4 regions of the Sphaerisporangium sp. NPDC088356 genome follow, and region 2 is predicted to be linked to each of the others. Evidence: predicted binding sites of a transcription regulator. Region 2 holds the regulator's gene; each other region holds the start of a gene.
The links. Region 2 encodes HrcA, which represses chaperone genes, less so after heat shock. Its sites were predicted from a motif close to TTGGCACTCTCNNNNNGAGAGTGCCAA; they were not measured.

Region 1 (7,851 bases), on a different contig from region 2:
GCCCCGGTGGACAGCACCACCACGCGCGGGCGCGGATGGGCGAGGACCGTACGCCGCCCGACCCCGGCGAGGATGCCGAGCTGGGGCGGACCGATCATGGTGCCCGCGGCCAGCACGAGATCTCCGGCCTGGACGTCCTCGCCCGACCTGCGGATGGCGTTGCCCGGGGCGGCGGGCCGACTGATCGTGACCTTGACGGTGCCCCCGTCGGTCCATTCGACGGGGACCACCGCGTCGGCGCCCTCCGGCACGGGCGCCCCGGTCATGATGCGCGTGACCGACCCCCGCTCGACCGCTCGCGAAGCGGTGTCGCCGGCCGCCACGTCGACGGTCACCGGCAGCACCACGGGATCGTCGCCGGTCGCCCCCGCGACATCCCCGGCATAAACGGCATAGCCGTCCATGGCGGAGTTGTCGAAGGGCGGCAGCGCGACCGGCGAGGTGACGTCCTCGGCCAGGGTGGAGCCGAGCGCCTCCTCCAGATCGAGCTCGATCGGATCGAGCGGGCGTACCGCGCCGAGGATCTCGGCCAGATGGGCGTCAACCGTTTTCATCTCATCCACCAACCCGTGGAGGTTTCACCGCGTCGAACGGTCCGCGGAGGCCGAGGTCCCGCGAGCCTTCACTCAGGGATCTCGTCGAGGAACTCGCGCAGCCACGAGATGAACTCAGGCGCGAGGTCGGGACGGTCCGCCGCGAACTGCACGACGGTGCGAAGGTAGTCGATCTTGTTGCCGGTGTCGTAACGGCGCCCGCGGAACAGCACGCCGTGCACCGGACCGCCCTCATCCGTCGAACGGCCGGCGAGCTCCAGCAGCGCGTCGGTGAGCTGGATCTCCCCGCCACGCCCGGGAGCGGTGTTCTCCAGCACCTCGAACACGGCAGGGTCGATGACATAACGCCCGATGACCGCCCAATTGGAGGGGGCGTCCTCGGGCGCGGGCTTCTCCACCAGGCCGGTGACGCGGACCACGTCGTCCTCGGAGGTCGGCGAGATCTCCGCGCAGCCGTACAGGGAGACCTGCTCCCGCGGGACCTCCATCAGCGCGACGACGCTGCCGCCGTAGGTGTCGCGCACCTCGATCATGCGCTTCAGCAGGTGGTCACGGTAGTCGATGAGGTCGTCACCCAGCAGGCAGGCGAACGGGTGGTTGCCGACATGCTGCTTCGCGCACAGGACCGCGTGCCCGAGGCCCTTGGGCTCGCCCTGCCGCACATAGTGGAAGGTGGCGATCTCCACCGGCTCCAGAACCTGCGAGAGCCGCTCGGAGTCTCCCTTGGCGGCGAGCACCTCCTCCAGCTCGTACGCCCGGTCGAAGTGGTCCTCGATGGAACGCTTGTTCCGGCCTGTCACCATGAGGAGGTCGAGGAGCCCGACCGAGACCGCCTCTTCGACGACATACTGGATGGCCGGCTTGTCGACGATCGGCAGCATCTCTTTGGGGGTCGCCTTGGTCGCCGGCAGGAATCGCGTACCGAGACCGGCGGCGGGGATGACGACTTTCGTCACTGGATCGTAGTCAGCCATGGATGCACCTTAATGGAGGGCCGAGTGGACAAAGCGGAGCTGCGCCGGAGGATCGTCGCCGCACGAGCAGGGCTCTCCGATCCGCGCGGCTCGGCGACCGCGATCAGGGAAACGCTACTCGACCAGCCCTGGGTCCAGATGGCCGGGCTGGTGGCGTGCTACTGGTCGATGGGCACCGAGCCGGCGACCCAGGGCCTGGTGTTCGCCCTTTGGAAGCACGGCGCCACGGTGATCCTGCCCGTGCTGAAACCGGACAACGATCTCGACTGGGCGGTCTACGACGGGCCCGACTCGATGGCCCCGGGGCCGCGCGGCGTCATGGAGCCCGTGGACACGCGGCGGGGCGTGGACACCATCCGTACGGCAGCGCTGGTGATCGTGCCCGCGCTGGCCGTCGATCCGTCCAGCGGGGTGAGGCTCGGGCGCGGCGGCGGCTCCTACGACCGGGCGCTGGCGCGGGTCGGGCCGAACGTACCGACGGTCGCGCTGCTCCACGAGGGCGAGCTGATCGAAGGCATCCCCTCGGAGCCCCACGATCAGGCCGTCTCGATGGCGGCGCTCCCGTCGGGAATCATCGCTTTCTGACGCGAACCGTGGTGGTCAGGGCAGGATCGTCAGGTCGTTCAGGCCGCCGCTGTCCTTGAAGTACTGCTCCAGGGTGTCTTCCCTGACCGCCTCGAAGAACGACACCCCGGCCTTCCTGTCGAGGCGTACGACGCTGGCGCCCTTGACGGTGGCGGTGCCGATCGTGGGGATCGTGGTGGAGTCGACGGTGTCCGGCCGGATGTCTCTCAGCTCCAGCGCGAGATCGCGCAGTGTGCTCAATGTCACGCCCGAGTCGACGCTGACCGCCTGCGTGAGCGCTTCGAGGAAGGCGTTCAGCTTGAACGGATCGGTCAGCAGCTCCTTGCTGATGATCTTGTGCCCCATCGCCCCGATGAACGCCTGCTGCCGCTTGATCCGGTCGAAGTCGCCGCCCGGCAGGTTGTAGCGCTGCCGGACGAACAGCAGCGCCTTCTCGCCCTGCAGGTGCACCTGGCCCTGCGGCCAGGTGATCTTGTTCATCGGGTCGTACACCTTGCGGGACACGTAGACGTCGACGCCGCCGATCACCTCGGTCATGGCGACGAACCCCTGGAAGTCGAGCGCCGCGAAGTGGTCGATACGCACCTTGGTGAGGTCCTCGACCGTTTTGATCAGCAGCTTCGGGCCACCGAAGGCGTACGCTGCGTTGATCTTGTTGTTTCCGTGCCCGGGGATGCGGACATAAGAGTCGCGGGGGATGCCGATGAGGGTGAGCCGATCCCGGCCGGCCGGGACATGGACGATCATGATCGTGTCGGCCCGCTGGTTGCCCGACTCGCCCGGCCGCTTGTCCGACCCGATGAGCAGCCAGTTCTGCGCGTCTCCGACTGCCTTGGCCGGGCGCCCCGCGTCCTCGGGAAACGCTCCAGGGATGCGCTCGATGTTGCCGTTCAGCGTGATCTGACGCTCCATCACCAGCGCGAACCCCGCCGCGAACACCATGGCGAATATGAGCCCCGTGACGATCAGCATCCGGCGCAGCAGGCGCCGCTTCTTGGGCGGCTTCGCCGGGACGGCCTCCTCGCCACCGGCGGAATCATCCTTCCTCGTGTTCTCAAGAACCGGGGAAGTCTCGTCGGTCACTGCCGTCACCTGATACCCGTCGATTAGCGCCTCTGTGTCGCGTGTGACGGTAGCTCATAGCAGTTCATCGTGGTAGAGGGCTATACGAATAGGACACAATGGACGGAAAACGCGAGTGGGGGGCCGGTGAACCTGAATATCTGGTTGCTCCTCGCATCCGTCGTCGTCATCGCCGCCATCGCCTCCGTACGGGTGGCCCACCGCACGGGACTGCCGAGCCTGCTGATCTATCTCGCGATCGGCCTCCTGGTCGGCGAGGCGGGGCTGGGCGTCCAGTTCGAGAACGCGCAACTCGCCCAGCAGATCGGCCTCGCCGCCCTCGCCGTCATCCTGGCCGAAGGCGGCCTCACCACGAACTGGCAGCACGTCCGCCGGGCCGTACCGACCGCGCTCGTGCTCGCCACGGTAGGCGTGGCCGTGAGCATCATCGCCCTCGCGGCGGCCGTGCACTGGCTGCTGCGCATGGACTGGCGTACGGCCCTGCTGCTCGGAGCCATCCTCGCCTCGACCGACGCGGCGGCGGTGTTCTCCGTACTGCGCCGCCTGCGCCTCCCCCAGCGCCTGTCCGGCATCCTTGAGGCCGAGTCCGGCTTCAACGACGCGCCCACAGTGATCGTCGTCGCCATGCTCAGCCAGGTGAACACGCCCCTGCCGAGTGTGGGGCACGTCGTCTTGGACGCCCTGTTCGAGCTGGCGGTCGGGTGCGCGGTGGGCCTCGGGGTCGGCCCTCTGGGGGGCTACGCCCTGCGCAGGGTGGCTCTGCCGTCGTCCGGCCTCTACCCCATCGCCGTGCTCGCCCTCGCGTTCGTGGCCTACAGCGGCGCGGCCCTCCTGCACGGAAGCGGCTTCCTCGCGGTGTACCTGGCGACGCTGGTCCTCGGCAACACGCGACTGCCGCACCGGGCCGCGACCCGGGGCTTCGCCGAGGGGGCCGCGTGGCTGGCGCAGATCGGCCTGTTCGTCATGCTGGGCATCCTCGCCAGCCCGCACGAGCTGCCCGCCACCGTCGTACCCGGCCTGATCGCCGGCCTCGTCCTGCTGCTGTTCGCACGCCCGCTGTCCGTCGTGCTCTCGGCGCTGATCGTACGGCTGGCGCGTCTGGACCGGCTCTCCTGGCGCGAACAGGCGTTCCTGTCATGGGCGGGACTACGCGGGGCGGTGCCCATCGTGCTCGCCACCATCCCGTGGGCGACCGGGCTCATCGGCGCCAAGGGGGTGTTCAACGAGGTCTTCGTCATCGTGATGGTCTTCACGATGGTGCAGGGGCCGACGCTGCCGTTCCTCGCGCGGATCCTGCGGGTCAACGCCCTCGACGAGGCCCGTGACCTGGGCGTGGAGGCGGCTCCGCTCGAAGAGCTCAACGCCGACCTGCTGCAGATCACCATCCCGCCGGGCTCCGGGCTGCACGGAGTCGAAATCTTCGAACTCCGCCTGCCGTCGGACGCGGCCGTCACGATGGTCGTACGTGAGGGCCGCTCCTTCGTCCCCGAGGGCTCCACGCGCCTGCGGGCGGAGGACCAGCTTCTGGTGGTCACCACGGCCGCATACAGGCAGACCGTCGAACGCCGCCTCCGAGCGGTCAGCCGCCGAGGCAAACTGGCAGGCTGGTACGGCGAACGCGGCGAGTGACCCCAGACGCCTTTGACGGCGGCCGGCACGGAACTTTCACGGGGCACCCCACACTGCTTGTGGCGGGGATTAGAACCTGTCTGGGTGGCGTTTAGCCTAATCGGCTGCGTACCATTAGCAGTCGCATCGGTAGAGTGCCAGTCTGCGTGAGTCATACTCGGCGTGAATCATACGAGGAGGAGTGCGTGCCCACCTACCAGTACGCCTGTACCGCTTGCGGTGAAGGGCTCGAGGTCGTCCAGAGATTCAGCGACGACGCGCTGACCACGTGCCCGAGCTGCGAGGGCCAGCTGCGCAAGGTGTTCTCGGCCGTCGGCATCGTCTTCAAGGGCTCCGGCTTCTATCGGACGGACAACCGCTCGTCCACCAACTCCGGGGTCTCGTCTTCCACCAGTTCACCGGCCTCATCCGGTTCCTCTGGTTCCAGCGGCTCCGGGGACTCCGGCGGCTCCGACTCCGGAACCACCGCCTCGGCCAAGAAGGAGCCCGCTGCGGCGAGTTCTTCCGCGTCCGCGAGCAGCTCGGCCGCCTGACGACGCCCAGGGTTGTACGGCTCCCACAGGCCGTACAACCTTCATGGACACCTGTCCCGGCCCCATGCGCAGACCCGGGTCATCGCTTGCGGGTCATCTCCGCGACCGCACACGTTGCCGGCGACCCGCGAGGGCGCGCAACGGTGTGTGCGGGCGCCGGTACTCACGCCGCTCAACGTGCCACGATCTTCGTATCCCTGGCCATTTCCCACTAGGGTTATCCACAGGTCTCGGCTCTCGTCTCTTCTGCCCGGGGCCGGGGCGCTAGTGTCTGCGCCATGGTCATGAGAGCGGACATCGGGGTCATCGGCGGTTCAGGGTTCTACTCCCTCCTCGATGATGCCGAAGAGATCGACGTCGCCACGCCGTATGGGCCGCCGAGCGACACCATCACTGTCGGCCACATCGGCTCGCGCGCGGTCGCGTTCGTGCCCCGCCACGGCCGCGATCACCGATTTCCTCCCCATCGCATCCCCTACCGGGCGAACCTCTGGGCTCTTCGCTCCCTCGGCGTGCGCCAAGTGCTGGCGCCGAGCGCCGTCGGGTCCCTTCGCGTTCAGTACGGCCCGGGCACCCTTGTGATCCCTGACCAGCTCGTCGATCGCACGTCGGGCCGGGTGCAGACCTATTACGACGCGAACGGCGCGGTCCACGTCCCCTTCGCCGATCCCTATTGCCCAGTTGGCAGAGCTCTGTCCTATTCGAAGGCCGAGGCCGAGGGCTGGAGTGCCGTCGACGGTGGCACTCTCGTCGTCATCGAAGGGCCCCGCTTCTCCACCAGGGCGGAGTCACGCTGGTTCACCTCTAACGGCTGGTCGATCGTCGGCATGACCGGCTACCCCGAGGCCGTTCTCGCCCGCGAGCTGGCCCTCTGTTACACCACGCTGGCCCTCGTCACCGATCACGACGCCGGGGTCGACGCGGGCGAGGGCGTCACCCAGGACGAAGTCTTCGCGTTCTTCGCCGCCAACAGCGAGCGCATGCGCACGCTCGTCGGCTCGGTGGCCGTCGAGCTGCCCACGGAACGCACCTGCCCCTGCGGCGACGCGCTGAACGGCATCGACCTCCCCTTCGAACTCCCCTAGGCCCAGACCCACGAGCCTGTCCTCACCCCAGACCCCGCAACCCCTTGCTCCGCGTTCCAGTCCCGCGCCGTGAGCACTTGCTGCCATGCCCTGGGCCCTAGCAGCCATTTCTCACAGGCAACCCTCGCCGCAGGAGACACCAATGCGGGCCGCACTTCGTGTAGTTCGGACACTCAATCGCCGACGCCGGCTCATGGCCGTCGTCCTCGCGGCCATGGCTGCGGGAAGCGTGGGCCTGGCCATGCGTCCGGTCCCCGCCACCGAGGTCCTGGCCGCCGCTCGCGACCTCAGGCCTGGCACGCTGGCAGCGCCAGATCTGACGGTGGTGCGCATCCCGGAAGCCGCCGTGCCCGACGGCGCGCTCCGCCCGGGAGCGCCCGTCGCCGGACGTGTCCTGGCTGCCCCGGCCCGGCGCGGCGAGCCTCTCACCGACTTACGCCTGCTCGGACCTGCCCTGGTCGACGCCTACGGTCCCGGCATGGTCGCCACGCCCGTACGCATCACGGACGCCGGTGCGGCACGCCTGCTTCGCGTAGGCGATGTCATCGACGTGATCGCAGCCGCGGCCCAGTGGGACGAAGCCCGGCTCGATCCGCGCACGGCCACGGTGGCCCAGGCCGTCACCGTCATCGCCCTGCCACGCGCGACCGCCTCGGCGGACTCCATGACGGAAAGCGGCGCTCTGGTCGTTCTGGCCACCACACTGGAGCAGGCCGCCCGCCTCACCCAAGCCGGCACGGGTTCACGCCTGTCGATCACCATCCACGGCAACTCCCGATAACCATGACGGCACGGGCTGACCGCTCTGACGGTCTCGTCAGCGCCTGAACAGGCGGGGATGCGGAGTCGATGACGCCATAAATAGACCCTCCAGCAGCGCAGCCTCTCACCTACAGCAGCGAGCCGAGCTTCGGGTCGTACTCCCAGTGCCACGGCTCAAACGGGCTGTGATAGGCCCAGTCGGGGTGCATCCACCCGAACTTCTTGCTGTTGGCCTCAAGCCAGTTGAACTGCACCGAACGGAAGACGTCGACACCACCGCACAGGTCCACCGCGAGCCCGAGCCCGTGGTTGCTTCGCCCCGGCACGGCGGCGAAACCCGGCCTGCGGTAGAAGACGGCCTGCTGCTGGCCGAGGCTGCGGTAGCTGTCGGTCACACACATCGGCTTGCCGAACTGCTTCCTGTACGCCTCGTTGAGCGCGACGAAGGCGATCGCCGCGTCCGCGCGCAACTCCCGGCCCGGCTGCTGCAGCGGGCACAGGACGCTCTTCGGGAGCAGACCGTTGGGGTACTGCGCGGCGGCGCTCACCTGGGTCGGGTCGCACGCCGCTCCCGTACGGCCGCCCTGGTTGACCCGCACTCCGAGCTTCGTCAGAGCCTGGGACAGGGACTTCACAACCGTCGACG
Region 2 (7,851 bases):
TGAGCGTGCGCCCGCGCATGTAGGCGAGCGGCGCCACCTCGATCGTGCCCGCCGCCATCAGGCGCGGGATCGAGTCGGGGTCGAGCATGTCGTGGAGCGCGTCGTAGAGCGGGCGCAGGTAGGGGTCGATCTTCTCGTACAGCGTGCCGGGCAGGAAGCCCAGCCGCTCCCCCGCCTCGACCGCCGGCCGGGTCAGGATGATGCGGTTGACGTCCTTGTTCTGGAGGGCCTTCACCGCCTTGGCCATCGCCAGATAGGTCTTGCCCGTGCCCGCGGGGCCGATGCCGAACACGATCGTGTGCTTGTCGATCGCGTCGACGTACCGCTTCTGGTTGACCGTCTTCGGGCGGATCGTGCGCCCCCGCGCCGACAGGATGTCGAGCGAGAGCACGTCGGCGGGGCGGGCGGAGCTCATGCGGAGCATGGCGATGCTCCGCTCCACCGCGTCGCCGGTGAGCTGCGCGCCGGACCGGACGAGCTCCACCATCTCCTCGAAGAGCCGCACCAGGAGACTGCTCTCCTCGGGGCTTCCGCTGATGGTGATCTCGTTGCCGCGGACGTGGACGTCGGCGCGAAAGGAGGCCTCGATGACCCGCAGCAGCTCGTCACGGGAGCCGAGAAGGCTCACCATGGGGTACTGGTCGGGTATGACCACCTTGGCCTGCGTGCGTGAGGGGCCCTTGGTGCGCGGCGGTTCGCTGGTCTGCGCGCCGTTCGGCGCGCTGCGGGATTCGTGTGACTCGGACATGGGCGGCCCTGCGGCCTGCTCGCCTCCCGGCCTGGTGTACTTGTCTGTCGCGCTCGCTGGGATGACCGTACAGCCTGGCATCCGGCCCGACCGCGCCGCTGGCTAAGCCCATCGTATCCGGGCGGGGCTCAGCCCGGAGGCCAGTGCATGGCCCTGCCGCCGAGCACGTGGCCGTGCACGTGGAAGACCGTCTGACCGGCCTGCGGGCCGGTGTTGAACACCAGGCGGTAGCCGTCGCCGGCCACTCCTTCCTGGACGGCGACCGCGTGGGCCGTCTTGAGCACCTCGTCGGCGAGCCCGTCGTCGGCCGCGGCGAGCACCGCGGCGTTCTCGTAGTGATCCTTGGGGATCACCAGCACGTGGGTCGGGGCCTGCGGGTTCACGTCGCGGAAGGCCACCGTGCGGTCGGTCTCGTAGACGATCGCAGCCGGGATCTCCTTGGCCACGATCTTGCAGAACAGGCAGTCTGTCACGCCCAAAGGGTAGTCACCTCTGTTGCCAATCGGTAATACCGAGGAGGTGCCGTCGAAAGATCCTCGGGGCTAGGGTTGGTGTGCGACACTTCAGCGTCAGAAAGCGGTCAGTGTCGGCGAGGCCACCGGCGAGGACACAACTGGGTCATGCCCCCTAAAGAACCGGCAGAGAGTAAACCCTCTGGGAAGGCCGTGCGTCCAACAGATGTGACCACCGAGACCCTCGTGGCCGAAAGGTCGCTGGGGGCGGTGCCCGTCGGATGGGACGCCGACATGGCCGTTACGGCGCTTTACAGCGCCCACTATCGGTCGCTCGTGCGTCTCGCCATGCTGTTGGTGCGCGATACCGCCACCGCGGAGGAAGTCGTGCAGGACGCGTTCGTCGCCCTCCATGGGGCGTGGCGCCGTCTGCGCGACACCGACAAGGCACTCGCCTACCTGCGCCAGTCGGTCGTGAACCGATCGCGCTCAGTGCTCCGTCATCGTGCCGTCGTGGAGAAGTACGCCCCCAAGGGCCTCCCCGACGCGCCGAGCGCGGAGAACGGAGCCATAGGAGAGCTTGAGCGGTCCGCCGTGATCGAGGCGCTCCGCGGGCTCCCCACCAGGCAGCGCGAGGCGTTGGTGCTGCGGTACTACGGCGACCTCTCGGAGGCGGAGATCGCCAGCGCCATGGGCATCAGCAAGGGTGCGGTGAAGAGCCACACAGCCCGCGGCATGGCCGCCTTACGCACCGTACTGGAGCAATTGTCATGACCGAGTCCCCCGACGAGTACGGCGAGGTCCTCAGCCGTGTCTTGCGCGCGGAGGCGGATTCTGTCGTGCCCTCCGCAGAAGGACTGCAGATCATCCGCACCCGCATCGACCAGCGGGGCCTGCGGGGTGTCTTTTGGTGGCGAGCCGCCGCGTCGGCGTGCGGTGCCGTCCTGGTGGCCGCCACGGTCGTGATGATCGTGCCACCACTTCGCGAGCACATCAGCACGGACCAGCGCATCACCCAGGTGCAGTACGACACCTCGCCGCCTGACGAGTCGAGCACGCGCAGGCCCTGGACCGGCGTCCAGCCCTCGGCCGGCGGCACCCAGCGCGCCGCGCAAAGCCCCAGCGGCACCACGACGCCGCTCATGACGCCGACGCCGGCCCCGACGAGCTCTCCGGGCAACGACTGCGCCGTCCCGGTGCCGACGACGGTGGACGAGCCGGAGCCGGAGCGGCCCTGCCCCTCGGGCACGGGCGACTCCCAGCCGGAGGGGACCACCAAGCCGGCGCCCCCCAGTTCGAGGCCCCCCACCCCCACGCCGACGAAGACCACCGCCAAGCCGACCGCCAAGCCGACCGCCAAGCCGACCACGAAGCCGACGGCGGACCCGACCCCGGACCCTTGCCAGACGTGCTCTCCCACGCCCACGGATCCGCCGCCGCCCACGATGACTCCGCAGATGACGACGGACACCGAGTCGGCGGCGCCCCAGAACTAGGCGCTCTCCGAAAGGCCGGACTCCAAGGAGTCCGGCCTTTCGGCGTGTCACCAACGAGCCGGGCGGTTCCGGACAGGGCCGAGCCGCACGAAATCAGGTCACCGGACAGGAAGCCGGGTCACCAGCGGCCGGAGCGGGTGAGCAGAACCGCGGCGGCGGCCACACCGGCCGTGGAGGTGCGCAGCACGGTGGGGCCCAGCAGGGCCGTCGTGGCGCCCGCCTCCCTGAACCGCTCGACCTCCTCGCCGGTGATCCCGCCTTCGGGGCCGACCACCGTCACGATGTCGCCGGCCGCCGGAAGCTCAAGGTGGGACAGCGGCTCGGCGGCCTCCTCGTGGAGCACGGCCGCGACCGCCGCGCCCCGCAGCAGAGCCGCCACCTCGGCCGTCGTGGCCTGCTCCGTGACCTCCGGCAGGTGGAACCGCCGGGCCTGCTTGCCGGCCTCCCTCGCGGTGGAGCGCCAGCGGGCCAGCGCCTTGCCCGCGCGTTCGCCCTTCCACTGGGTGACGCACCGGGCGGCGGCCCAGGGGACGATGACGTCGACCCCGGCCTCGGTCATCATCTCGACCGCAAGCTCGCCCCTGTCGCCCTTGGGCAGGCCCTGGACGACCACCAGGCGCGGGGCCGGCGCGGGCACCATGTGGCGGCCGAGCACCTCCAACCGGAGCGAGTCCCTGCCGACGTCTCTCACGACGCACTCGGCGACCGCGCCCTTGCCGTCGGTCAGGTCGACGCGCTCGCCGGCGCGCAACCTTCGCACGGTGGCGGCGTGCCGCCCCTCGGGGCCGGAAAGGACGATCTCCTGACCGGACAGGTCGTCGGCGAGGAAGACGGGGACGCTCACCCGCAAACCTTAGCCACGCGCGCGCGAACTCCGCGAACCACGGGGCCCATGCCGGTGAAGCGTCCCCCTGGGGTCAGCGACCGTTGAAGGCGTCCCTGAGGCGGGAGAAGAAGCCCTGCTGCCCGGGGGCGAACTTGCCGGGCGGGCGCTCCTCTCCGCGCAGCTTGGACAGCTCCTTGAGGAGCTCCTCCTGGGCCGGGTCGAGGCGCGTGGGCGTCTCCACGTTCACGTGGATCAGCAGGTCGCCGCGGCCGGTCTCGTTGAGCCGCTGGATGCCGCGCCCGTACAGCGGGAGGACGTGACCGGCCTGGGTGCCCGGCCGCACGTCGATCTCCTCGGCGCCGTCGAGCGTCTCCACGGTCAGGATCGTGCCGAGCGCCGCCGCCGTCATCGGGATCTGCACCGTGCAGTGCAGGTCGTCGCCACGTCGCTCGAAGATCTCGTGAGGCCGCTCGACGATCTCCAGGAACAGGTCTCCGGGCGGGCCGCCGCCGGGGCCGACCTCGCCCTCTCCGGCGAGCTGGATGTGGGTGCCGTCCTCGACGCCGGCCGGGATGCGCACCTTGATCGTGCGGCGGGTGCGAACCCGCCCGTCGCCGGAGCACTCCTGGCAGGGATGCTGGATGATCGAGCCGAACCCGCCGCACTGCGGACAGGGGCGGGCGGTCATGACCTGGCCGAGGAACGACCGGGTGACCTGGGAGATCTCGCCGCGGCCATGGCACATGTCGCAGGTGTCGGGGTGGGTGCCGGACGCGGCGCCCGACCCCTGGCAGACCTCGCAGAGCACGGCGGTGTCGACCACCAGCTCGCGCGTGGTGCCGAACGCGGACTCCGCCAGGTCGAGCTCTACGCGGATCGTCGCGTTGCGCCCGCGCCTCGCCCGGGACCGGGGCCCGCGAGACCCGCCGCCGCCGCCGAAGAAGGCGTCCATGATGTCGCTGAACGGGAAGCCCGCGCCGAAACCGGCCGCGCCGGCTCCCGGCCCGCCGCCACCGCCGCCGAAGGGATCGGCTCCGAGATCGAACATCTGGCGCTTGTTCGGGTCCGACAGGACCTCGTACGCCTGGTTGATCTCCTTGAAGCGCTCCTGCGTCTCGGGATCGGGGTTGATGTCGGGATGAAGCTCGCGCGCGAGGCGGCGATACGCCTTCTTGATCTCATCCTGGCCGGCGTCACGGCGGACCCCGAGGATGCCGTAATAGTCGCGGGCCACCTAGGACCCCGCCAGGATCTGGCCGACATAGCGTGCCACTGCGCGCACCGCTCCCATAGTCACCGGGTAGTCCATTCGCGTCGGGCCCAGCACTCCGAGCCGAGCCAGTTCATTGTCGCCCGAACCGTATCCGGCGGCGACGATCGAGGTGCCGTGTAGCCCGGAGTAAGGATTCTCCGAGCCGATCCGCACGGTGAGCGCGGCCGAGTCGCTCGCCTCGCCGAGCAGCCGCATGAGCACGACCTGCTCCTCCAGCGCCTCCAGGACCTCGCGCAGGCCGACGCTGAAGTCGCCGGCGAGGTTGGCGGCCCCGGCGAAGACGATCTTCTCGTCATGCCGGTCGACCAGGGTCTCCAGGAGAACGGACAGGATCGTGGTCGCCACCGGCCGGTCCTCCTCGGGAAGCCGGTCGTGCAGATCGGCCACCGTCTCGGGCACCCGGTTGAGGCGGCATCCGTCGAGGCAGGCGTTGAGCACCGCCCGCAGATGCGCGATCCGGTCGTCCTCCACCACATCGGGAAGGTCGACGACTCGCTGCTCGACCCGCCCGGTGTTGGTGATCAGCACCAGCATGATCCGCCGCTCGGCCAGCGGCACGAGCTCGACGTGCCGGACCGTGGAACGGATCAGCGATGGATACTGCACCACGGCGACCTGCCGAGTCAACTGCGCGAGCAGCCGCACCGTGCGGGTGACGACGTCGTCGAGGTCGACGGCGCCCGCGAGGAAGGTCTCGATCGCCCGGCGCTCGGCGCCGGACAGCGGCTTGATCTGGGACAGCCGGTCGACGAACAACCGGTAACCCTTGTCGGTGGGCACGCGGCCCGCGCTGGTGTGGGGCTGCGTGATGTAACCCTGCTCCTCGAGCACGGCCATGTCGTTGCGCACGGTGGCCGGAGAGACGCCCAAATTGTGCCGCTCCGCGAGCGCTTTCGACCCGACCGGCTCGTTGGTGGACACGTAGTCCTCGACAACGGCGCGCAGAACTGCGAGCTTACGCTCATCGAGCAACGTGCTCACCTCCCTGCCCTGCGTTCGTGCCTGCATAAACGGCTGGTCTGGCACTCTGTGTTCCCGAGTGCCAAGTGTACGGCTCCGGCCGACAGGGTGCGATAACCCATCCTCAGGACCTCACCCGGTCAGCGACAAGTCGCTTGCTATCGGGCGGCAAGTCGGCCCGCCCAGACTCGGGCTTCATGAGTGAGAACGCCCCTCGGCTGAACGACGCGACCACCAGGCTCCCGCGTCCCAACTCCCCTGGCGAGCATGCTTCCCTGGCAGGCCCGCCGCCCGGAGCGTGATCTTTGCTAGCGTGCCCAGTTATGCGGGACTACGGACGGGACGTTCTGGCCGGAGACTGGCGGAGGCCGCTACGCGGGAAGATCCCGCAGGTCGCCGCCGAGCCCGACCTCGTGGTGGAGGACGCGGAAGGCGGCTTCTGCGGGGCGGTGGTGGCCTGTGACAAGGAGGCCGTCACGCTGGAGGACCGGTTCGGGCGGCGACGGGTGTTCCCGCTCGCGCCCGCCGCGTTCCTCCTCGACGGCAAGCCGGTGACGCTCGTGCGCCCGGCTCCGGCCACGGCCAAGGGCCCGGCGCGCAGCGCGTCCGGCTCGATCGCCGTGGGCGGGCTGCGGGCGCGCGTCGCGCGGGAGAGCCGCATCTACGTCGAGGGCGTGCACGACGCGTCCCTGGTGGAGAAGATCTGGGGCCACGACCTGCGCGTGGAGGGTGTCGTCGTCGAGTACCTCGAAGGCGTCGACGACCTCCCGGCGATCGTGGAGGAGTTCGGGCCCGGTCCGGGGCGGCGCCTCGGGGTACTGGTCGACCACCTGGTGCCCGGGTCGAAGGAGAGCCGTATCGCTGCCCAGGTGTCCTCGCCGGGGGTGCTCGTCGTCGGGCACCCGTTCGTGGACATCTGGCAGGCGGTCAAGCCCTCCGCCGTGGGCATCCCGGCCTGGCCGGCGGTCCCGCGCGGGGTGCCGTGGAAGGAGGGCGTGATCGACGCCCTCGGCTGGCGGCTGGAGCCTGCGGACGCCTGGCGGCGCATCCTCGGCTCCGTCCACACGTTCACCGACCTGGAGCCGGAGCTTCTCGGCCGCGTCGAGGAACTGATCGACTTCGTGACCACCGAGGAGCAAGCATGAGCGAGACCCCGCAGGACCGCCTCCCCGACGACTTACCCAGCGACCGGGACCCCGAGCACGGCCGGCCCGGCTACGGGCAGCCGGAGTACGGGCAACCCGGCCAGGGGCAGCCGCCGTACGAGTCGTCTGGGTACGGGCAGCCAGGGTACGGGCAATCCGCTTACGGGCAGCCCGGTCATGGGCAACCCGGGTACGGGCAACCCGGGTACGGGCAGACGGGGTACGGGCAGGTGCCCTATGGGGCGCAGCCGCATGTGCCGGGCCGGTATGGGCCGCGCCCGGGGACCGACGACACGACGCTGTCGATGCTGGCCCACCTGCTCGGCCTGCTCACCTCGTTCATGGGCCCGCTGATCTTGTATCTGGTCAAGAAAGACGAGTCCCCCTACGTCCGCGACCAGTCGGCCGAGGCGCTCAACTTCCAGCTCACGCTGTTCATCGCCTACGCGGTGTGCTTCGTACTGGCCTTCTTCATCATCGGCATCCTGCTGATGCTGGTGGTGTGGGTCGGCTCGCTGATCTTCATGATCATGGCGGCCGTGGCGGCGAACCGTGGGGAGAACTACCGCTACCCGATGAACATCCGCTTCGTCAGCTGAAGCGGCTGAGAGCCGCACGCCCGCCGGGATCCCGGCGGGCCACGTCGGCGCGGGGCCACGTGAGGCCAGGTCGCCCTGAGCCCTGGGCGCTGGGGCAGGTGGCCCGTGGATCAGGTCAGGTCACGCACCAGGGCGTCCGCCAGCAACCGTCCCTTCAGCGTCAGCACGGCGAGGCCCCTTCTGAAGGGCTCCGGCTCCAGCAGCCCGTCTCCGAGGGCCCGGGCTACGGCCGTACGGGCGTCCACGCCGATCTCGGCGAGCGGGAACCCCGAGTCGAGCCGCAGCTCCAGCATCAGCCGCTCCACGTGCCGGTCGCTCTCGGAGACCACCTCGCGCGCGTGGGCGGGCGAGG
Region 3 (7,851 bases), on a different contig from region 2:
ACCGCGATGCCGAGCCCGCTCAGGACCAGGCCCGCGTACGAGATCACCGGATGGGCGCTGAACCAGAAGACCGACCAGCCCGTCAGGGTCACCACGAGGGCGCCGGACAGCATGCGCGTCGGGTCCATGCGGAGGGCCAGCCGCCCGGTCGCGAACCTGCCCACGGCGATGCCGGCGGTGAACGCGGTGAGCCCGGTGGCCGCCGCCGCCGCGGTCATGCCCGTCTGGTCGGCCAGCAGCTTGGCGGCCCAGACGTTGAAGAGGAACTCCATGGCCACCAGGCAGAACAGCACCCCGCAGGCGGCGTGGAAGCGCCAGCCGTAGGGGGCGTCCGCGGCGCGGGTGGGGCCGGCCTCCGGGTGGTCGCCGGCCGTCGGGAGGGCCGGCACCCACACCCGGCCCATCAACGCGAGCAGGAGCAGCGCCGCGATGGGCGTGATGAGGATGCCGGCCCGCCAGCCGAGCGGGGTTCCGGCGAGCACGCTGATGAGGAAGGACACGCCGATGCCGACGGTGACGCCCACCGCGTTGGCCTCGTTGATGGCCGCGGGACCGGCCGCTCGATGGTGGTCGCTCAGCATCGACATGCCCACGTAGAGCGTGATGGAGCCGCCGCCGCTCGCCAGGCCGAACCCGAGCAGGGTGACGGGCAGCGCCGTTGTGAGCGCGACCAGCACGACGCCGCAGGCCATCACGGCCAGGCCCAGCCAGGTGGCCCGGCGCCTGCCGACCTTGGAGACCAGGCGCGGCATGGCGATGCCGCTGATGATGCTCCCGACGGCCATGGAGGTGCCGTGCAGCCCCGCGACGGCCTGGGACACCCCCTGGTCGATGCGGAGCAGCGGCAGGGCGGCGGAGAGCCCGTACAGGTAGGTGGAGAAGGTCGCGAGCTGCAGGTAGATGAGCCAGGTCGGACGGTCTCTGGTGAGCCGGGCGCGCGGTCGTGCGGACGTGGTCGAGCTCACTGATCCCCCGTGCCTCGGAACACTCGAACGGTCATGAAGGTACCACCGGACTATTCACAAGGAACGTGCCCAGACGGCAAGGAGTCCGGCACTCGAAAGAGCGGCGTTCCAGGGGCAGGCGACGGGGGTTCACTCGGGCCGGGTGGTCCCGTTTCAGGGGAGCCGGGTCACGAAAGACGGGTCAGCGTTCGAGGGCGGCCAGTTGGTCGGCGAACCAGCGGCTCGGGGGCAGCGCCGTCGCGGCGGCGCGCAGCCGGGTGCCGCGCTTGGCTCGCTCCTCCTCGGGAAGCATCAGCGCTTCGTGCAGGGCGTTCGCGGTGCCGGAGACGTCGTACGGGTTGACCAGGAGAGCGTCGGCGCCGAGCTCGGCCGCGGCGCCCGCCTCCCTCGACAGCACCAGCGCGCAGTGGGGCGAGAGGATCGGGCCCTCCTTGGCGACGAGGTTCATGCCGTCTCGGATGGGGTTCACCAGCAGCACGTCGGCCATGCGGTAGGCGGCGAGGGAGCGGGCGTAGTCGTCGTCCACGTTGAGGATCAGGGGATCCCAGTCCTCGCCGCCGAAGACGTCCTCGATCTCCTTGGCGCAGCGCTGCACGGCCGCGGTGTACTCGCGGTACTCGGGCAGGTCGTGCCGCGACGGGTAGGCGAACGCCAGGTGCACGACCTTGCCGTGCCACTCGGGATGGTCGGTCAGGAACTGCTTGTAGGCCGACAGGCCGCGGACGATGTTCTTCGACAGCTCGGTCCTGTCGATGCGCACGATGAGCTTGCGGTCGCCCACGCGCTCGCGGAGGGCGGTCATGTGCGACTCGACGTCGGGCTCAAGGGCGCGGGCCCACAGCGCGTCGCCGTCGACGCCGAGGGCGTGCACGCCGATGCGCGTGGTCCTGCCCTCGTAGGCGACGGTGCGCTCGACGCGGTCGACCTGGGCGCCGAGCAGGGTCTCGCAGCAGTCCATGAAGGCCGAGGCCCAGCGCGTGGCGAGGAAGCCGGCGTGGTCGGCGCCGAGGATGCCCGACAGCAGCTCGGCGGAGATGTCGTCGGGCAGCAGGGAGAAGTACTCGGGCGGAGCCCACGGGGTGTGGGAGAAGTGGGCGATGCGCAGGTCGGGGCGCTCGACGCGGAGCATCGCCGGGGCGAGGGTCAGGTGGTAGTCCTGGATCATCACGCGGGCGCCGTGCGCGGCCTCCTCGGCCAGTGCGAGGGCGAACGCCGCGTTGTAATCCTGGTAGGACTCCCACTCCCTGCGGAACCGCATGTCGAACTGCGGTGAGTTCGGGATGTCGTAGAGCAGGTGGTTGACGAACCACAGCGTGGAGTTCGCCACGGCGTTGTACGCGCGGTGGAACGTCGCGGGCGGGATGTCGAGCATGCGCACCGGGCCGGTGTCGTAGCCCGCCTGGTCGAGGCGCCCGCTCGGCGCGAGCCGTACGGCGCTGCGGTCGCCGTCGGAGAGCGCGGCGCACACCCAGAGCACGTTGGTGTCCTTGGCGACCTCCGAGAGGCCGGAGACCATGCCGCCTCCGCCCCTGCGCATGGTCAGCGCACCGTCGTCGGCAAGTGTGAACGACACCGGGCCCCTGTTGGAGGCCAGCAGAACAGTGTTCATCTGCCCATCACCACTCCTCGCCCGCCATGTGGCGGTGGTCCCTCGCCGTTCATCTCCGCTGTGATGCGCACCCGGCCGCGGATTAAATTAATTTAACGCTCCCAATAAGATGGGCTGATGGTCCGGTCGAGGCAAAGTGCAGACCGTCGAGGGGAGCTCCGGCATGGCGCTTGACGAGACGACCGAAGAGCTGGCCCGCGCCGCCGCCCAAGGTGACCACCGCTCCCTCGGAGAGCTCCTCCGCCGCATCGAGCCCGACGTGCTCCGCCACTGCGCGAGGCTCCTGCCCTACCACCAGGACGCGGAGGAGGCTTGCCAGGATACGTTGCTGGCCGTCGCCCGCAATATCGGAAGGTTCGAAGGGCGGGCACGTTTTTCCACCTGGTTGCATATCGTCACCGCCAACTGCGCGCGCACTACCTACCGCACGCTGAAACGCCGGGGCGCGGAGCAGACCTCCGAGGAGCTTCCGGACATGCGCGCCGACCCGCGCAGGGTGAGCGTCATCGCGGGCTCGCGGCTCGACCTGCTCGACGCCATGGAGGCCCTGGAGGCCGACAAGCCCGACCTGGCGCAGGCGCTGGTGCTGCGCGACATCTGCCAGCTCGACTACAACGAGGTCGCCGAGCAGCTCGGCATCCCCCTGGGCACCGCCAAATCGCGCATCCACCAGGCCCGCAAGTATGTGCAGGCGGCTCTCGGCGACGCCTACAAGTGATAGTCGCGATCCCACCGCGCGGTCACTCCGATCGTGTGGTGATGATACTTGTTCGTCTCGATTGGTGAGACGATCGACCGGGCCCGCTGGCGGGCAAGGTACAGTTCTTTTGTCCTGCCTGTAACATCGGCGGGATCACAACTTCATATTGCTCATCCAGAGGGGTGGAGGGACCGGCCCTGCGAAGCCCCGGCAACCCTCCCGGCTGTGGTCACACGCGTCTCCGAATGGCGCGGCAACCGACCAGAAGACCAGCCGGGACAGGTGCCAATTCCGGCCCGTGATCAAGGTGGTCCGGGCGAAGATGAGGGAAAGGCCTCGCTTCATGGCGCTCGCAACAGCTGAGACAACGACCACACTCGACTTCGGCCCCGCCGTCGCGCTCTCCTGCCGCGAATGTGGCACTCGCTACGACCTCGGACCGATCTTCGCCTGTATCGAGTGTTTCGGGCCACTCGAAGTGGCTTACACCTGGGACACCCCCGACGCCGGTCGCACCTCGGTGACCCGCCGGCAGATCGAGTCGGGCCCGCAGAACATCTGGCGTTACCGCTCGCTTCTCCCGGTGCCCGCCGACGTCATCTCCAAGCCCAACCTGGCGCCCGGCTGGACCAAGCTGGTCAAGGCCGACAACCTCGCCCGTGAGCTGGGGATCCGCAGCCTGCACGTCAAGGACGACTCCGGGAACCCGACCCACTCCTTCAAGGACCGGGTCGTCGCGATCGCCCTTGAGGCGGCACGCAACTTCGGTTTCCACACCCTGTCGTGCTCGTCGACCGGCAACCTCGCGGGCGCCGTCGGCGCCGCCGCGGCACGTGCGGGTCTGGACTCCTGCGTGTTCATCCCGTCGAACCTCGAAGAGGCCAAGATCGTCATGGCCTCGGTGTACGGCGGGCGCCTGGTCGGCATCGAGGGCACCTACGACGAGGTCAACCGCTTCTGCTCGGAGCTCATCGGCGACCCGCTGGGCGACAAGTGGGGCTTCGTCAATGTGAACCTCCGCCCCTACTACGGTGAGGGCTCCAAGACCCTCTCCTACGAGATCGCCGAGCAGCTGGGATGGCGGATCCCCGACCAGATCATCGTGCCGGTGGCCTCGGGCTCCCAGCTCACGAAGATCGACAAGGGCTTCAAGGAACTCATCAAGCTCGGGCTCGTCGACGACAAGCCCTACAAGATCTACGGAGCGCAGGCCGAGGGGTGCTCGCCGGTGTCGTCCGCCTTCAAGGCCGGTCTCGACATCGTCCAGCCGGTCAAGCCGGACACCATCGCCAAGTCGCTCGCCATCGGCAACCCGGCCGACGGGCCGTACGTCCTGGACATCGCCCGCCGCACGGGCGGAGCGGTCGAGGACGTCACGGACGCCGAGGTGGTCGACGCGATCCACCTGCTGGCCCGCACCGAGGGCATCTTCGGTGAGACCGCCGGCGGCGTCACCGTGGGAGTGCTCCGCAAGCTGGTGCGGAACGGCCTCCTGGACCCGGAGGCCGAGACGGTGGTGCTCAACACCGGGGACGGCCTGAAGACCCTCGACGCGGTCTCCGACAAGGCCCGGCCGACCGCGGTCATCCGCCCCTCACTCGACGCATTCCGCACGGCTATCGCCGATAACTCCTGAAAGGTCACGATAAATGAGCGTTTCTGTGCGGATTCCGACGATTCTCCGTACGTACACCGATGGTGCTGCGGAGGTGAACGGTGAAGGCGCGACGCTTCGCGAGGTGTTGCAGAAGCTGGAGTCCGACTTCCCCGGAATCGGCGCCCGCATTCTGGACGAAACGGGCAAGATTCGCCGTTTTGTCAACGTATATGTCGGAGAAGAGGATGTCCGTTTTGTGGACGGTCTTGACACCGCCACCCCGGAGGGCGCGCAGATCTCGGTGATCCCCGCGGTCGCCGGCGGCTGACCCTCAGGCTCCCCTCAACGCCCACGTGTCCCTGGGACGCGTGGGCGTTGGCATGCCCAGGGGGGCCTGGAACGGCCTGACTATCATAATAGAAGTTCTTACTGACTCTTGCGGGTAGTGTAATCCTCAACTAAACCAAGCGCGGGCGGAAAAGTGACGTCCTGCTTACAGCGAACGTCAAGAAGTAGTTTGATGATTGACTCTGTTGCGCCAAGCCTTGCCACAGGTATGGTCGAGAACGATCGACGTGGCCGAGGAGTTCGCATGCGTCTCGGTTCCGAAGGTCACGGGCCTCGCGGAGGAGTGGGTGGGGTCCGGAGCCCAGCAAGAGGAGTCGGAAAGTGGCGCAGGGCACCGTCAAATGGTTTAACGCGGACAAGGGCTACGGCTTCATCGCGGTAGACGGTGGTAAGGACGTGTTTGTCCACTACTCAGCGATCATGTCCGAGGGATACCGGTCCCTTGAGCAGGGTCAGCGGGTGGAGTTCGAGATCACACAGGGCCAGAAGGGTCCACAGGCGGAGTCCGTGCGGACTGTGTGACGACACCGGCCCCGTCCGGTCGTCGACGAAGATCCACTGGTCTCTCTCGGTCAGTAGCCGGAAGGTTCGGTTCGTCATGCAGGAAGACGGGCCGAGCCTTCCGTCATGTCCGTACTTTCCCGCACGTGAGGGCAGGTCCAATATTCGGCATACGGTCAGAGAAATCCTTGTGCCTCCCAGGTCATAGGGGTTGTCGCTTGCACTCGGCAGGGTAGAGTGCTAAACAGTTCGTTGGCACTCTCCTGTCGAGAGTGACAAACCTGGATCGAGGCGATGGGGCCTGGCGGTTCACGGCGACAGGTGTCGTGAAGTCGCGGGGTCTACATGCCGTCGCGGGCGTCGGCTCGATCCGCTGCAAGCCACCCTGTATCTGGGAGGTCTAGCCGTATGGCAGCCAAGATGATCGCGTTTAACGAGGACGCCCGGCGCGGTCTCGAGCGTGGTATGAACCAGCTCGCCGATGCCGTCAAGGTGACCTTGGGTCCCAAGGGCCGCAACGTCGTGCTGGAGAAGAAGTGGGGCGCTCCCACGATCACCAACGACGGCGTCTCGATCGCCAAGGAGATCGAGCTCGAGGACCCTTGGGAGAAGATCGGGGCCGAGCTCGTCAAGGAGGTCGCGAAGAAGACCGACGACGTCGCGGGTGACGGCACCACCACCGCCACCGTGCTCGCCCAGGCGCTCGTGCGCGAGGGCCTGCGCAACGTCGCCGCCGGCGCCAACCCGATGTCCCTGAAGAAGGGCATCGAGGCCGCCGTCGAGCGCGTCAGCGAGGAGCTCTCGAAGCTCGCGAAGGACGTGGAGACCAAGGAGCAGATCGCTTCGACCGCCTCCATCTCCGCCGGCGACACGCAGATCGGCGAGATGATCGCCGAGGCGATGGACAAGGTCGGCAAGGAAGGCGTCATCACCGTCGAGGAGAGCAACGCCTTCGGCCTTGAGCTCGAGCTCACCGAGGGTATGCGCTTCGACAAGGGCTACATCTCCGGTTACTTCGTGACCGACCCGGAGCGGATGGAGGCCGTCCTCGACGACCCCTACATCCTCATCGTCAACTCCAAGGTGTCGGCCAACAAGGACCTGCTTCCGCTGCTCGACAAGGTCGTGCAGGCCGGCAAGCCGCTCGTGATCATCGCTGAGGACGTCGAGGGCGAGGCCCTGGCCACCCTGGTCGTCAACAAGATCCGCGGCCTGTTCAAGTCCGTGGCCGTCAAGGCCCCCGGCTTCGGCGACCGCCGCAAGGCCATGCTCGGCGACATCGCCATCCTCACCGGTGGCCAGGTCATCAGCGAGGACGTGGGCCTCAAGCTCGAGACGGCCACGCTCGACCTGCTCGGCCGCGCGCGCCAGGTCATCGTCACCAAGGACGAGACCACCATCGTCGACGGCGCCGGTGACCCCGAGCAGATCTCCGGCCGGGTCAACCAGATCCGCGCCGAGATCGAGAACACCGACTCCGACTACGACCGCGAGAAGCTCCAGGAGCGCCTCGCCAAGCTGGCCGGCGGCGTCGCCGTCATCAAGGCCGGCGCGGCCACCGAGGTCGAGCTCAAGGAGCGCAAGCACCGCATCGAGGACGCCGTTCGCAACGCGAAGGCGGCCGTCGAGGAGGGCATCGTGCCCGGCGGTGGCGTGGCTCTGCTGCAGGCGGGCGCCAAGGCGTTCGACAAGCTGGAGCTCTTCAACGACGAGGCCACCGGTGCCGCGATCGTCCGCAAGGCGCTCGAGGAGCCGCTGAAGCAGATCGCGATCAACGCCGGCCTTGAGGGCGGTGTCGTGGTCGAGCGCGTGCGCAACATCGAGGTGGGCTTCGGCCTCAACGCCGCGACCGGCGAGTATGTCAACATGCTCGAGGCGGGCATCATCGACCCCGCCAAGGTCACCCGCTCGGCGCTGCAGAACGCCGCGTCCATCGCGGCTCTGTTCCTCACCACCGAGGCGGTCATCGCCGAGAAGCCCGAGAAGACCCCTGCCGCTCCCGCCATGCCCGGCGGCGGTGACATGGACTTCTGAGCCTCCGGCTCGCAAGTCACTGAAAGGGCCGTCCCCGGATCCACCGGGGATGGCCCTTTGGCGTTGGCGCTCACCTGGCTCGGAACACCCGAGACGA
Region 4 (7,851 bases), on a different contig from region 2:
TCGATCGAGCAGGTCGCCAAGGACCGCTTTCCCGCCGAGCGCGTGTACGTCGAGGACGGCCTGCGCCTGGTCACCTGCGGCGGGGTATTCGACCGGAAGACCCACGAGTACCTGGACAACATCATCGTCTACGCCTCCCGCCTGGCCGCGTGATCTCCCCTGCGCCCTGCGCGCATGCGAGGGCACCGGCTCAGGGGCGCCCTCGCACCGCGCGAGCGGAGCGAGCGCCATAGGCACGGAGCGAGCGCCCAGAAACACAGCTAGGCTTGACATTTGTGCTGGTCTTGGCCTTCGATACCGCAACCCCGGCCGTCACCGCGGCTCTTCACGACGGTGACCGCCTGCTCGCAGAGTCGACGACGATCGACGCTCGCCGCCACGGTGAGCTGCTCGTTCCCTCCATCCAGGAGGTCCTGCGCGAGGCGGGCGTCACTCTGAGTGACTTAACCGCCATCGTCGCCGGTTCGGGCCCCGGGCCGTACACCGGCCTGCGCGTCGGGTTGATGACCGCCCAGGCGCTCTCGTCCACCACGGGCGCCCCGGCGTACGGGGTGTGCACCCTGGACGCCGTCGCCTACGCGAGCGGTCTCACCGAGCCCTTCATCGCCGCCACGGACGCGCGGCGCAAGGAGGTCTTCTGGGCGAGCTACGCCGACATGCGCACGCGGCTCGACGGGCCCTCGGTCGACCGGCCCGCCGACGTGCCGGGCGAGCTGCCCCTGGTGGGTGCGGGCGCCCGCATGTACGCGGAGATCCTGGGCGAGAAGCGGCTGGTGGAGGGCACCGCCGACTATCCGCTCGCCGGAGCGCTGGCCGCGCTCGCCGCCGAGCACCTCGCCGCGGGCGGCGCAGCGGTTCTCACCTCGCCGAGCCCGATCTACCTTCGCCGGCCGGACGCCCGGGTGCCCGGTCCGCCGAAGAAGGTGACCACGTGACCGCCGCCACGCTGCGGCAGATGACGGAAGCCGATCTGCCCGATGTCATGCACATCGAGCGTTCGACGTTCCCGTTCGACGCCTGGAGCGAGGGCATGCTGCGGGGCGAGCTGGCCGATCAGCCGCGCACCCGGCACTACATCGTCGCCGTCGCCGACGGGCGCATCGTCGGGTACGCCGGGCTGGCGGCGGCGGGCGACCAGGCCGACGTCCAGACGATCGCCGTGAGCGCGGCCATGCAGCGCGCCGGGGTCGGCAGCGCGATGCTGCGCGAGCTGCTCACCGAGGCCGAGCGCCGCGGGGCGACGGCGGTGTTCCTGGAGGTCCGCGCGGACAATCCGCCCGCGCAGGCCATGTACGAGCGCTTCGGGTTCGAGCGCGTCGGCCTGCGCCGCGACTACTACGACGACGGAACCGACGCGATCATGATGATGAGGAAGCTGAGCGTGGAGGACGGGCATGTCTGAGCAACCCCTGGTCCTGGGCATCGAGACCTCGTGTGACGAGACCGGGGTCGGCATCGTCAGGGGCCACACGCTGCTCGCGAACACGGTCGCCTCCAGCGTCGAGGAGCACGCCCGGTACGGCGGCGTCGTGCCCGAGGTGGCCTCACGGGCCCACCTGGAGGCCATGACCCCGACCGTCGAGCGCGCACTCGAACAGGCGGGGCTGCGCTTCTCCGACATCGACGCGGTGGCCGTCACCGCTGGACCGGGCCTCGCGGGCGCGCTGCTCGTGGGCGTCGCCGCCGCCAAGGCGTACGCCATGGGCCTCGGGGTGCCGCTGTACGGCGTCAACCACCTGGCCGCCCACGTGGCGGTCGACCAGCTTGAGCACGGCCCGCTGCCCAAGCCGTCGATCGCGCTGCTCGTCTCGGGCGGCCACTCGTCGCTGCTGCTGGTGCCCGACGTGGCCAAGGACGTCATCTCCCTGGGCTCCACCGTCGACGACGCGGCGGGTGAGGCGTTCGACAAGGTCGCCAGGGTGCTCGGCCTGCCGTTCCCCGGCGGCCCGTACATCGACCGCGCGGCCGTCGATGGCTCGGGCACGGCCGTCGCCTTCCCACGCGGGAAGTACGACGACGGCACGCTGGACTTCTCGTTCTCCGGGCTGAAGACCGCCGTCGCGCGCTGGGTGGAGGCCAGGGAGCGTGCGGGGGAGCCCGTTCCCGTCGCCGACGTGGCCGCGTCCTTCCAGGAGGCCGTCGTCGACGTGCTCACGCGCAAGGCGCTCCAGGCCTGCCGGCAGTACGACGTGGAGGACCTGCTCATCGGGGGCGGGGTGGCCGCGAACTCGCGGCTGCGCGCCCTGGCTCAGGAGCGGTGTGATGCCGCGGGCGTGCGCCTGCGGGTGCCCCGGCCTGGGCTGTGCACCGACAACGGCGCGATGATCGCGGCGCTGGGGTCGGAGCTGGTGGCCTCGGGGGTGAGCCCGTCGCGGCTCGACATCCCCGCCGACTCGTCCCTGCCGGTCACCGCCGTCCACATGTGACGGGTCAGTCCTTGGCGGTGCGGGTGGGGCGGAGCAGGGCCTCGGCCAGGGCCAGCATGGTCTCCTCCAGGGCGCCCAGCCTGCGGGTCAGGTCGTTGTGCGTGGGCTGGATGATCTCGTCCACGGTCTCCGACAGCTGATCGCGGTCGGGGCGCGCCCGTACGAGGTCCATCAGCTCGGTCATGGGCGGCATGGCGTCGGCCAGCCGCTTCTCGATCATGTCGAGCCGCTTGCCCTGGTCGTCGCCCTGGGCGCTGATCAGCTCGCCGACGCGCTTGTGGACCTCGCCCACCTCCAGCAGGCCGGGGAGCTGGCCGACGCGCTGGTTGACGGCCTCCACGCGGTCGTCGACCATCTCCAGCCGCTCGTTGACGCCCTCGAAGCTCTCGTCGACCGTGGCGAAACGCTGATCTTGGGCGCTGAGGCGGCCGTCGACATCGGCGAGCCGCTGGTCGAGCCCGGCCAGGCGGCCGTCGACGCGGGAGTCGGCCGTCTCGATGCGCCCGTCGACGCTCTGGAGCCGGACGTCGACCGTCTCCAGCCTCCCCTCGACGGCCCCTAGGTGGCTGTCCACGCTGTCGAACCGGCCCTCAACGGTGTCGACGCGTCCTTTGAGGTCGCCGAAGTGGCCCTCGACGCCGTCGAACCGCGCCGCGAAGCCCGTCAGATGGCCCTCGACGCCCTCCAGGCGGCCGTCGAAGCCCGCGAGCCGGCCGTCGACGCCGTCGAGGCGGTCGGCGAGCCGGGTCTCGGCGTCGGTCAGCTTGGAGGTCATGCCGTCGACCTTGCCGACAAGCTGCTCGACGGAGCCGGTGAGCCGCTCGATCGCCGAGGCGAGGGTGTCCTCAAGGCCCTCGCTCAGGTCGAGAACGCCGCCTTCGAGCCGCTCGGTGCGCTGGGTGAGGTCGAGCAGCGCCTTGTCGACCCGGGTGAAGCGGCCGCCCGCCGCCTCCATGCTGGAGGTGAGCTGGCCGAGGCGCCTGGTGAGCTCGGCCATGCGGTCGGGCATGGCAAGGCCGCCGTCGAGGACCGCCTGGAGGCGCTTCAGGGACTCGGCGACCCCCTCGCGCACCGTGCCGAGGTCGTTCCACAGGCCGGGCAGCTCGGCGACCGGCCTGACGCGCTCGCTCACCGAGTCGATGCGGTCGACGATGACGGCGACGCGGTCTCCCACCCCGTCGACGCGGTCGCGCACGACCTCCACGTGCTGGGCCAGGCCCTCGGCCCACGCCGGAGGCCGGGTCGCCAGCTCGCCGAGCTGGCCGCCGACGCTTTCGAGGGCGCCGCTCAGGCCGCCCAGCTCGCGCTCGCGGACCTCACGCAGCAACCACTCCATGCCTTCGAGCCGCTGGCGGATCTCGTCGAGCACGGCGCCCTGGGTGCGCTGCTCGTACACGTGGTCCTGTGCCGCCCTCGCCAGGAGCTCGCGCATCCGGTCGGAGATGGCGGTCTGGCTTCCCGCCTGGAGAAGGGTGTGGTTGGAGTGATCCACCGAAAGCTCCTTCACTCGCGGGCGGCCGGCCGCACTGCGGTGGGATTGGTCCGGTTGTCTGGCGTGACGAATAAGGCGGGTCAGCCATCGATCAGGCGAAAATCCCGCGCTGGCCAACTGTAGTCGCTCGGCAGGCGACTTTCGGGGCCGACTTTAAAACTTCGTGATTATCGATGGATTGCCCGAAATGGCCGTTTGTGCAGGTCAGGCAGGTTCGCAAATGAGCGCGAAAGGACGCTCGCCGATGCGGGTAAGAGCCACGACACACGATTTATCGCCAGAAAGGCGCAAATCCTTCCGCAGGCGCTCCAGGTCGACGGCGGAACCGCGTTTCTTGAGGGTCACCGCGCCGATGCGGCGCTCGCGAAGGGCGGTGCGCAGGCGCTTCAGCGAGAACGGCATCGTCTCCAGGACCTCGTACCGCGACGCCCACGGCGTGACGGCGGCGGTGTCGCCGGTGATGTAGGCGATCTGCGGGTCGATCAGGTGGCCGTTCACCAGCGCCGCCACCTCGGCCACCAGATGCGAGCGGATCGCGGCGCCGTCCGGCTCGTACAGGTATCTGGCCACCGGCCCGTGCTCCGCCCGCCCGAGGGACAGGTCGGGGGTGAGCGTCTCGCCGGATGGCAGCATCGTGGCCCTGCGGCCGAGGTCCTCCTCGGAGGGCTGGGCGAGGGCGCCGGTCCACAGGACGGCCTCCTTGACCTCGCCCCGGTAGGAGACCCACTCGGCCTCCGCGCCCGGCGGGATCAGCTCGTACGGGATGCCGGGCGCGACCTTCAGGCACGCGGCCCGTGCCCGTGCGACCATGCCGAGGACCACCGGCCACGGCGGGGAGTACGCCATGGGGTCGAAGACGCGCCTGCCGGTCGACCTCCTGGCCGGGTCGGCGAACAGCACGTCGTACGCCTCCGGCTCGACCTCGGCCGCGTCGGCCGTACGGACCGTGACGCGGTCGCCGAGGCCCAGTGCCACGGCGTTGGCCCGCGCGACCTCCACGGTGAGCGGGTCGAGGTCCACGGCGTCGACCTCGCACCCGGCGCGTGCCATGGCGATCAGGTCGCCACCGATGCCGCAGCAGGCGTCGGCGACCCGCGTGCCCGGCGGGAGCCTGCGGGCGCGGTGGGCGGCCACCTCGGTGCGGGTGGCCTGCTCCAGGCCGTCGGGGGTGAAGTACATGCGGGCGGCGTCGGGGCCGAACTTGACGGCGCCGCGCGCCCGCAGCCGAGCCTGGGTGAGCGCGGCGGAGGTGAGCGAGGCGTCGTAGGTCTTCCTCAGCCGGCTCGCGGCCAGGACCGGGTCGGTGCCGCCGGCCACCGCCTCCACGGCGTCGCCGAGGGCCTTCTGCCCGCGGGGGGTCAGCAACTCGCGGAAGGCGTCGAGGTCCACGTCTCCCGACGCTATCGCGTGCCGGGAGGTCCGAGGGAAGGAGTCGGCAACCTGGCGGACCCGGAGCTCGGACGGACATTTCGGGCGAGTCGCGCCTGGGCCGGCCCCGGTATCTGCACCGGACTGACCAGGGACGGCCTGTCCGTGTTGACTGAGTCGGCGGCCTTGCATACTGTTCAGTGTTGGCACTCGCCTAGTGAGAGTGCCAAGTAAAAATGCGACGAGGCAGGTCTGACACCCGCGACGGCAGGCCGCTGGTCGCCTCTTCAGCTCATCAACACAATCTGAAGGGGAGGTCCGATCGTGACGACCGCCACCAAGGTTCCCGTTAAGCCGCTCGGCGACCGCATTGTGGTCCAGCCGCTTGAAGCCGAGCAGACGACCGCTTCCGGTCTGGTCATCCCAGACACCGCCAAGGAGAAGCCGCAAGAGGGCAAGGTCCTCGCGGTGGGCCCCGGCAACTGGGACGAAGACGGCGAGAAGCGGATTCCGCTCGACGTCAAGGAAGGGGACATCGTCCTCTACAGCAAGTACGGCGGCACCGAGGTCAAGTACGGCGGCGAGGAGTACCTCGTTCTCTCCGCCCGTGACGTTCTCGCGATCATCGAGAAGTAAAGCCCCGGGCGCGCAAGCGACCATCAGTACGGAGCCTTACAAAAAATGCGTGTCAAGCCCCGGGCGCTTCGGCTGAAGCCCCGGGGCTCTGATGCTGAGAGGACCTTAAATGCCGAAGACCCTGGAGTTCGAGGAGGACGCGCGTCGCGCTCTCGAGCGTGGCGTGAACGCCCTCGCGGACGCCGTCAAGGTGACCCTCGGGCCGCGCGGCCGGAACGTCGTCATCGACAAGAAGTTCGGTGCGCCCACCATCACCAACGATGGTGTGACCATCGCCCGTGAGGTGGAGCTCGAGCGCCCGTACGAGAACCTCGGCGCCCAGCTCGCCAAGGAAGTCGCCACCAAGACCAACGACGTCGCCGGTGACGGCACCACCACCGCCACCGTGCTCGCCCAGGCGATGGTCCGCGAGGGCCTGCGCAACGTCGCCGCCGGAGCCTCGCCGCTGTCGCTCAAGCGCGGCATCGACCTGGCCGCCCGCTCGGTCAGCGACCGCCTGCTGGAGCTCGCCCGTCCCGTCGAGGACAAGAAGGAGATCGCCAACGTAGCGACGATCTCCGCCCAGGACGCCAAGATCGGCGAGCTCATCGCCGAGGCGTTCGACAAGGTGGGCAAGGACGGTGTCATCACCGTCGAAGAGTCCAACACCATGGGCCTGGAGCTGGAGTTCACCGAAGGCCTCCAGTTCGACAAGGGTTACCTGTCGCCGTACATGGTGACGGACCCCGAGCGCATGGAGGCGGTCCTCGAGGACGCCTACGTTCTGCTGCACCAGGGCAAGATCTCCTCCATCGCGGAGTTCCTCCCGCTGCTGGAGAAGGTCGCCCAGACCAAGAAGCCGCTCTTCGTGGTGGCGGAGGACGTCGAGGGCGAGGCCCTGGCCGTCCTGGTCACCAACAAGATCCGCGGCACGTTCACCTCGGTCGCCGTCAAGGCGCCCGGCTTCGGTGACCGCCGCAAGGCCATGCTGCAGGACATCGCGATCCTGACCGGTGGCCAGCTGATCTCCGAGGAGCTCGGCCTCAAGCTCGACAACGCGGGCCCCGAGGTGCTGGGCACCGCCCGTCGCATCGTCGTCACCAAGGACGCCACGACCATCGTCGACGGCGCCGGCGATCCCCAGGCGATCCAGGACCGCGTCCGCGAGATCCAGCACGCGATCGAGCAGACCGATTCCGACTGGGACCGTGAGAAGCTCCAGGAGCGCCTCGCCAAGCTGTCCGGGGGCATCTGCATCCTCCGCGTCGGCGCGGCCACCGAGGTGGAGCTCAAGGAGAAGAAGCACCGCCTCGAGGACGCCATCTCCGCGACGCGCGCCGCGATCGAGGAGGGCATCGTCTCCGGCGGTGGCTCCGCGCTCGTGCACCTGTCCAAGGACCTGGACGACCTCGGCCTCACCGGCGACGAGGCGACCGGTGTCGCCATCGTCCGCCGTTCGCTCGTCGAGCCGGCCCGCTGGATCGCCGAGAACGCCGGTCACGAGGGCTACGTCGTCACCGCGAAGATCAGCGACCTGCCCGTGGGTCACGGCCTCAACGCCGCGACCGGCGAGTACGGCGACCTGATCGCCGAGGGCGTCATCGACCCGGTCAAGGTCACCCGCTCGGCCGTGCAGAACGCCGCGTCCATCGCCGGCATGCTGCTCACGACCGAGGTCCTCGTGGTCGACAAGCCCGAGGAGGAGGCTCCGGCCGCCGGGGGGCAGGGTCACGGCCACGGACACGGCCACTGAGCCCGATCATTCGGCCCGGAGTACGGCTCGCGCCTCATGGAGGCGCGGGCCGTACTTTTTTGTTGAATCGATTTTCGCCCCCGTCATTTGCCCGCCGGGGTAAACCGATCCCGACGCCGGGGCGTCCGCGAGACCGCCCCGCGCGCCCTCCGAGCTGCCGCGACATCCAACAAATATCCTCTGAATTCCCTTCGCGA

Region 1: the regulator HrcA is predicted to act here: its motif matches at 4,940-4,966, upstream of AB0O34_RS29235 (FmdB family zinc ribbon protein).
Region 3: the regulator HrcA is predicted to act here: its motif matches at 5,973-5,999, upstream of groL (chaperonin GroEL).
Region 4: the regulator HrcA is predicted to act here: its motif matches at 5,490-5,516, upstream of groES (co-chaperone GroES).

Annotation. Positions count from the first base shown of each region.
Region 1 covers NZ_JBFBIK010000109.1:6,318-14,168, reverse strand. The annotation lists gene glp (gephyrin-like molybdotransferase Glp) at 1-554, opposite strand, end outside; gene galU (UTP--glucose-1-phosphate uridylyltransferase GalU) at 623-1,528, opposite strand; gene AB0O34_RS29250 (5-formyltetrahydrofolate cyclo-ligase) at 1,553-2,113, shown strand; gene AB0O34_RS29245 (LCP family protein) at 2,129-3,196, opposite strand; gene AB0O34_RS29240 (potassium/proton antiporter) at 3,323-4,825, shown strand; gene AB0O34_RS29235 (FmdB family zinc ribbon protein) at 5,011-5,358, shown strand; gene AB0O34_RS29230 (S-methyl-5'-thioadenosine phosphorylase) at 5,637-6,443, shown strand; gene AB0O34_RS29225 (RcpC/CpaB family pilus assembly protein) at 6,637-7,224, shown strand; gene AB0O34_RS29220 (M15 family metallopeptidase) at 7,334-7,851, opposite strand, start outside.
Region 2 covers NZ_JBFBIK010000054.1:17,834-25,684, reverse strand. The annotation lists gene AB0O34_RS20775 (PhoH family protein) at 1-631, opposite strand, end outside; gene AB0O34_RS20770 (histidine triad nucleotide-binding protein) at 877-1,227, opposite strand; gene AB0O34_RS20765 (SigE family RNA polymerase sigma factor) at 1,495-1,974, shown strand; gene AB0O34_RS20760 (hypothetical protein) at 1,971-2,696, shown strand; gene AB0O34_RS20755 (16S rRNA (uracil(1498)-N(3))-methyltransferase) at 2,815-3,540, opposite strand; gene dnaJ (molecular chaperone DnaJ) at 3,614-4,756, opposite strand; gene hrcA (heat-inducible transcriptional repressor HrcA) at 4,757-5,767, opposite strand; gene AB0O34_RS20740 (DUF3097 domain-containing protein) at 6,079-6,900, shown strand; gene AB0O34_RS20735 (DUF4870 domain-containing protein) at 6,897-7,499, shown strand; gene hemW (radical SAM family heme chaperone HemW) at 7,610-7,851, opposite strand, start outside.
Region 3 covers NZ_JBFBIK010000009.1:1,716-9,566, forward strand. The annotation lists gene AB0O34_RS05795 (MFS transporter) at 1-1,019, opposite strand, end outside; gene AB0O34_RS05800 (trehalose-6-phosphate synthase) at 1,147-2,574, opposite strand; gene AB0O34_RS05805 (RNA polymerase sigma factor) at 2,738-3,292, shown strand; SAM riboswitch class I at 3,442-3,603, shown strand; gene thrC (threonine synthase) at 3,618-4,910, shown strand; gene AB0O34_RS05815 (MoaD/ThiS family protein) at 4,924-5,199, shown strand; gene AB0O34_RS05820 (cold-shock protein) at 5,541-5,741, shown strand; gene groL (chaperonin GroEL) at 6,129-7,754, shown strand.
Region 4 covers NZ_JBFBIK010000041.1:2,172-10,022, reverse strand. The annotation lists gene AB0O34_RS17425 (class F sortase) at 1-153, shown strand, start outside; gene tsaB (tRNA (adenosine(37)-N6)-threonylcarbamoyltransferase complex dimerization subunit type 1 TsaB) at 276-935, shown strand; gene rimI (ribosomal protein S18-alanine N-acetyltransferase) at 956-1,402, shown strand; gene tsaD (tRNA (adenosine(37)-N6)-threonylcarbamoyltransferase complex transferase subunit TsaD) at 1,395-2,426, shown strand; gene AB0O34_RS17405 (hypothetical protein) at 2,431-3,918, opposite strand; gene AB0O34_RS17400 (class I SAM-dependent methyltransferase) at 4,123-5,307, opposite strand; gene groES (co-chaperone GroES) at 5,608-5,922, shown strand; gene groL (chaperonin GroEL) at 6,032-7,654, shown strand.